DNA from 3 places in the Pseudoalteromonas sp. PSi26 genome. Region 1 is predicted to be linked to each of the others. Evidence: predicted binding sites of a transcription regulator. Region 1 holds the regulator's gene; each other region holds the start of a gene.
What was found. The regulator sigma-54, encoded in region 1, starts transcription at its own class of promoters, with help from an activator protein. The targets are predictions, from matches to a motif close to GTTGGCACGNNNNTNGNNT.
Positions count from the first base shown of each region.

Region 1 (2,276 bases):
TTAATGGCTATTTTAGAAACTCGAAAGGGGCTCACTAAGCAAGCCAGAGAAGATACACTGAATAATCTATTAGATGAATTTAGCATTCAACACATTCGCGACAGCAAAGGTATGGCATTATCGGGCGGAGAACGTCGTAGAGTGGAGATTGCACGTGCTTTAGCTGCAGATCCAAAGTTTATTTTGTTAGACGAACCATTTGCCGGTGTTGACCCTATCTCAGTATTAGATATTAAAAAAATTATTGAACACCTAAAAAACCGTGGTATTGGCGTATTAATAACAGACCACAATGTGAGAGAAACCCTTGATGTTTGTGAAAAAGCCTACATTGTTTCTCATGGGGAACTGATTGCTTCTGGTACCCCTGAACACGTATTAAATGATAAAACTGTACGCGATGTATATTTAGGCGAGCAATTTAGGCTGTAACATTTACGCCTTATTTATAAGCATCTGCTAGTATTAATTATAACAACTTAAAAGGATTGTTAGAGATACATGAGGCAATCACTACAGCTGCGCATGGGCCAGCAACTTACAATGACACCTCAGTTGCAACAGGCTATTCGCTTGCTGCAATTAAGCACATTGGATCTTCAGCAAGAAATACAAGAAGCGCTCGACAGCAACCCATTACTTGAGGTTGAGGAGCAAGACTATGCCGATGACCTTGCGGGCAAAAATGAGCAAAAAGCGGATAACGATGAAGTTACAGTAAGCGCATCTGCCGATGAAGCCCCCAGCGAGTTCGAACAAGACAGTGGTGAAGCCCTTGCTAAAGATACCGTAAGTGACGACATGGCAATGGACGTTAGCTGGGATGAGTACATGAGTGCAGCCCCTGCATCCTCTTCAGGCCCAATGCCTGAAGATGAGTCTATATATCAGGGCGCATCAACTGAAACGCTTCACGAGTACTTAATGTGGCAATTACAATTAACGCCATTTAGCCCTACAGATGAAGCCATTGCTATTGCAATAGTTGAAGCGGTGGATGATTCAGGCATACTGACACTCAGTTGCGAAGAGATTTTAGAGAGCTTTAATCAAGATAACGACGATGACGTTGAGGTTGAACTTGATGAAATAGAGGCGGTTTTAAAGCGCATTCAGCTATTTGACCCAGTGGGTATTGCAGCACGAAGCTTACAAGAATGTTTATGTATTCAGTTAAATCAGTTTGATAAAGGCACCCCTTTTATTGATGAAACAAAAATGATTTTAACCGAGCACATAGATTTGTTAGCTGCTCGCGACTACCGTACATTAATGAAAAAAACGAAGCTCAAAGAAGATGAGCTTAAAGAAGTAATGACACTTATTCATACGCTTAATCCAAAGCCTGCAGACACAATAGTGCGAGAAGAGTCTGAGTATGTAATACCTGATGTGTCGGTTAAGAAAATTAAAGGCCGCTGGGTAGTTGAACTAAACCCAGACAGCATGCCAAAAATTCGTGTAAACAGTCAGTATGCTGCAATGTCGCGTACAGTTAAATCGAGCGGTGATAGCCAATTTATTCGCTCACATTTACAAGAAGCTAAATGGTTTATAAAAAGTTTAGAAAGCAGAAACGACACGCTTTTAAAAGTGACAAACTGTATTGTAAAGCAACAACAAGGCTTTTTTGAACACGGCCCAGAAGCCATGAAACCTATGGTTTTAAATGATGTTGCCGAAATGGTAGAAATGCACGAATCAACAATTTCGCGTGTAACTACTCAAAAGTATATGCACACACCGCGTGGAATATTTGAGCTTAAATACTTTTTCTCAAGCCACGTAAGCACCGAAAATGGTGGGGAATGTTCATCTACAGCGATACGTGCACTTATTAAAAAATTAATCGCAGCAGAAAACTCAGCAAAACCATTGAGTGATAGCAAAATTGCGGATATATTGGCTGAGCAAGGAATTAAAGTAGCAAGACGTACAATCGCAAAATATCGCGAATCTCTTGCTATTCCACCGTCAAATCAGCGAAAGAGCCTGATTTAAGACGCTAAACAAAGAGGGTAATGCTTATGCAACTAAATTTAACTGGTCGTCATGTAGAACTAACTGATTCATTAAGAGACTATATAAATACCAAATTTGCGAAGCTAGAAAGGCACTCTGATCATATTAATAATGTTCATGTCATTCTTGATATAGAAAAATTAAATCAAAAAGCAGAAGCAACTATTCATGTAAGTGGTGCTGAACTATTCGCATCCACTGAACATCAAGATATGTATGCAGCGATTGATTCACTGATTGACAAGCTTGACCGT
Region 1 is NZ_JBHNYT010000016.1:75,422-77,697, reverse strand. It holds gene lptB (LPS export ABC transporter ATP-binding protein) at 1-432, shown strand, start outside; gene ACFI34_RS15935 (RNA polymerase factor sigma-54) at 502-2,001, shown strand; gene hpf (ribosome hibernation promoting factor) at 2,028-2,276, shown strand, end outside.

Region 2 (2,276 bases), on a different contig from region 1:
TATTGATGAAGCCGACCGTATGCTAGACATGGGTTTCAAGAAAGAAATGAGCCGTATTTGTGACGAAGCTAAAAACCGCCGTCAGTGCTTTTTATTCTCAGCAACCCTTGAGGGTGACAGCGTAGAGCGATTTGCAGAAACCACATTAAACGATCCGGCTTTGTTAGAAGCTGAGTCGTCTCGTAAAGAAAAAGCTAAAATTCACCAGTGGGTTCATCTTGCTGATGATTACCACCATAAACTCGAGCTTTTAGTCAATACCCTTAACGGCCCAGACGTTAGTAAAGCTATTGTGTTTGTTAAAACCCGTGAACGTTTAGAAACTCTCATTGGTGAATTAACTAATAACGGTGTAAAAGCCGCTTGGCTGCGAGGTGAAATGCCACAAGACAAGCGCATGAAAGCAATGGAAAACTTTCATAGTGGCCGCACTAAAATATTAATTGCAACAGATGTAGCTGCTCGCGGTATTGACGTATCTGACATTAGCCACGTTATTAACTTTGATATGCCACGTACCGCCGACGTATATGTTCACCGTATTGGCCGTACGGGTCGTGCAGGTAAAAAAGGTATCGCTATATCATTAGTGGAAGCGCACGATATTGGTATTTTGTACAAAGTAGAACGCTACATTGAACAAAAGCTTAAACGCCGTGTAATTAAAGGAATAGAGCCTCAGCATAAAGAGGCTAAGCCACCGGTTAAAAAGCGCAAAGATCCGGTAAAAATGAAAGCAAAGAAAAAAGCGAAAGTTAAAAAGAAAAAGTAACTTAGCATATTTACCAAAGCCGGCGTATGCCGGCTTTTTAATACGTGTAACATATGTAACCGGTGCATGTAACACCTACCCATTTAAATGTAATTATTGCCCACCTGAATTCCCACTTAATAAAATAACCTTATATTTCAATAAATTAAAACTGGCACTGAACTTGTAATATTAAACACAGAATAGCCAGAGTATTTAATGGTTTGGTTAAATTTTTAATTGATATAAAAGGATTGAGTTATGAACCGCTTAAAGTTAACTATCGCGTTAGTTTCGTTTTGTTGTTTATTTTTGTTAGCCTGCGCTACCAAAGTGAGTGCAGCAACACACCTAGCCGTAGTCAGCAGCGTAGCAACTCAACCTAACCTTCAGCAAACCATTACCAGCACACTTCGTACTAACCCCAACTTTGCATTAAGCAATATTCGCGTACAGGTTAAAGATGGCGAGGTAGTATTACATGGTCAAGCGCAAACCGGTTTTGAACGTGCGCTTGCTCAAAAGTTTTTAGAAAATATGGATGGTGTTAAAATCATCCGTAACAAAATCAGTGTTATTTAAATCGCATTTTTATTAATTCAATTGATCCTAGGCGCAGCATGTTGCTCCAACACATGCTGCGCTTTTTTGTGCCAGTAGTTACTTGCAACTCACATTAACTACAAAAATTAAACTCGCTTTAATTACCTCTGATTTACCACCTAATACCAATTGTAAATTGCATACATTGCAACCTAATATTTGCCTTAATAATCAGCCCTTTAAATAATAAATTCATATTAAGCCTAGGCCTGTTTAACTGCCATTATTAAAGCGTGTTCTATCAAGGAGCAACATAATTACGGTGCGCGATTTGTGACCCAGTAAGCTCAGTACCTACTCCTGCATTATTTTAATGACTACGCCTATGTACGTATACCTTAAAGTCGTATACAGCTTATACGCCCTACTTGCTCTTTATTACCTATTCTTTAGGCAACAAGAAAGAACAACCTATGAGAGGAACTCAAAAGTTACTGCATGTTTTATATTTATGTGCATTATCGTCGGTTTCGGGAAGTAACTACAAAATAGGCTTAGCCTTATCGATTTATCATATACCCCGCTTCCAATTTCACCCCAAAAGCTAAATAGGCCTTAATCAATAATTAATTAACGCTGCTCTCACCTTCTCAAGCGCACAAATAGCCATAAAAAATGCAGCTTTATAAAGCTGCATTTAACTGTTTTGACTCATAAGTCATCTTTACTTAAGCCCACAACACGTATTTAAATGTAAAATTGCGTTACGAGTGAGTAAATAATTCCCACTGATATTAATGGCTCATTTATTCGTTTTGGCTTGAATCTGCTCTACCAGCGTTGCCTTTATTTGATGATTGCTGGTTAATTTTATCGCTGATCATGGCATCGAGTTTTTCACCGCCTTTAATACCAAAATCGAGCGTGCGAATAGGGAATGGAATACTAATATCAGCTTCATCCAACGCTTGTTTAACGGCGA
Region 2 is NZ_JBHNYT010000003.1:262,578-264,853, reverse strand. It holds gene srmB (ATP-dependent RNA helicase SrmB) at 1-772, shown strand, start outside; gene ACFI34_RS05040 (BON domain-containing protein) at 1,013-1,333, shown strand; gene ACFI34_RS05035 (mechanosensitive ion channel family protein) at 2,101-2,276, opposite strand, start outside.
Region 2: a site for sigma-54 is predicted at 923-941, ahead of ACFI34_RS05040 (BON domain-containing protein). Genes of this name have one in related genera too.

Region 3 (2,276 bases), on a different contig from region 1:
GGCGATATAAACGGCGATAACAAAACCGATGCAGTCTATAAGTACAGCAAAAAAACGCTCTATGTTTACTACGGCGATGAGAACAATTTGCTGAGCAAAAAGCGTAAAAAAATAAAATTAACCCTACCTAAAAAAAGTAAAGATATTTTGTTAGTTGATATTAACCAAGACGGTAAAAAAGACTTTGTGTTTAAATTTACCGAAGAAGATGGCACCAGTAAAATTAAAACCCGCTTAAACTAACCACCGACATTAAAAGCCCAGTATTACTGGGCTTTTAATGTCAGCTTTTGCATATATTTACGCTTTAATACTGAGTAACGAATCAGATTCAGACAAGCCAAACTTTTCTTGAACGGCCGAGAGTATAGCGCCTTTATCTTCATCATTTATTTGGCTTGAATACTGCTCGAGTAATTCATCAAGGTAACTTACTACCTCTTCTGTATTAACTTGCTCTAGTGAATTTTGTGGCGGTGGAGGCGGTCTTTGCCCTTCAGGTCGGCCAGCATCACCAATACTTTTAGCATCAAATTCAAGCTCGCTCATCAATTCTGCCAGCTCTTTAGTGGGTGAAATACCCTGCTCTTCAAACGCAGCTTGAATGCTCTTTGCATCTTCAGAGGTCAAGTTTTCGGGATCAAATTGCGCTAGCGTTTCTTTTACAAAATCACTTTGTTCTGATGTTAGCGATACAGCTTGGCTTTTTTGCTGCGGCATAAAACTAGTAGCGTTATTGTTTATTGAATTGATCATGTTAGTTTCCTTTCAACGTTCACGACGAGGTGGTTTATGTTCACTTAATTCTTGCTCGCTTATTTCCCCATTACCGTCAGCATCAATTTCATCAAAAATAGTCTGTGCGTCACCGTGAGGTGGCTTTTTAGTATTAAATTCATCAAAACTAATTGCACCATTGCCATCGGTGTCGAGAGTTGAAAAGTCTGGCTTAGGCGGTTTGTTATTACTTCCTTTTGCAGCAATATTGGCCGAAAAAACAATGCTAAGTAATACAATCATTGCCGTTGATGTTAAATGCTTCATAGTAATAACCTTATATTTAGGGCGTGTTGATACCGTAAACTTACACCTTAAAAACGCAAAAAATGTGCAAACAATAAGGAAGCATTAAATAATTTAAAAAATTGATGTGTTCTAGGGCGTTCTGGTTGCTCAATTTACAATCAGCAGATAAGCTAACGCAAGCATGTGTAAATGCGCGTAATACTGCCCTTAATTCTCAAAGCTGATATACTGCTTGAGCATATAAAACAACTAATTACAGAGCACTTTCTTAAATAATGATTAATAACCAACTCCACTTAGCAGGCAAGCTGTGAAAACACCAAAACGCTTACAACCCCTTATCGATGACGGTTTAATTGATGAAGTACTTAGCCGACTAATGAGCGGTAAAGAAGCCGATGTATTTGTAGTTCGCTGTGGTGAACACATTCGGTGTGCAAAGGTTTATAAAGATGCTGTTAAACGCAGTTTTAAAAAAGCCGCACAATACCAAGAAGGCCGAAAAGTTCGCGGTGGTCGCCAAGCTCGCGCAATGGGAAAACGCTCAAGTTACGGACGCCAGTTAGAAGAAGAGATTTGGCAAAATGCTGAGGTTGATGCTCTTTCTCGTTTAGCTAGAGCCGGTGTGCGTGTACCCGATACATATTTTTGTGTTGATGGTGTTTTACTTATGGAACTTGTGTCTGACAGCGAAGGCGATGTTGCGCCGCAGCTAGGCCATGTAAGTATGAGTAAAGAGGAAGCTATCAAACAACATACACTGATGATGCATTACATTATGCTTATGCTGTGCGCGGGTATTATTCATGGCGATTTATCAGAGTTTAACGTGCTTGTTGACGATAAAGGCCCTGTGATTATTGATTTACCGCAAGCTGTAAATGCGTCTGCTAACAATAACGCTGAAGCCATGTTTGCTCGTGACGTAAACAACATGCGTCGTTACTATAGTGAGTTTGCACCTGAGTTGTTAAATACCCAATACGCTAAAGAAATGTGGGCGCTATTTGAAGAGGCAAAACTTACACCTAATTCTATACTCACCGGTGAATTTGAAGATGACAGCGAAGAAGCTGACGTTGATTCAGTACTAGACGAGATACAAGCTGCAGCCGATGAAGAGCAAGAGCGACTAGCGCGCATTAACTTTTCAGACGAAGAATAAAACGCCAACGTTTTTGTTAATCGCTTTGTTCCCTTATTGCGGGTGTACAAAGCGATAACCTACCCCATAAACAGATTGAATCACA
Region 3 is NZ_JBHNYT010000008.1:160,429-162,704, reverse strand. It holds gene ACFI34_RS10985 (FG-GAP repeat domain-containing protein) at 1-243, shown strand, start outside; gene ACFI34_RS10980 (hypothetical protein) at 301-756, opposite strand; gene ACFI34_RS10975 (EF-hand domain-containing protein) at 769-1,044, opposite strand; gene ACFI34_RS10970 (PA4780 family RIO1-like protein kinase) at 1,337-2,191, shown strand; gene ACFI34_RS10965 (response regulator) at 2,225-2,276, opposite strand, start outside.
Region 3: a site for sigma-54 is predicted at 1,098-1,116, ahead of ACFI34_RS10975 (EF-hand domain-containing protein). Genes of this name have one in related genera too.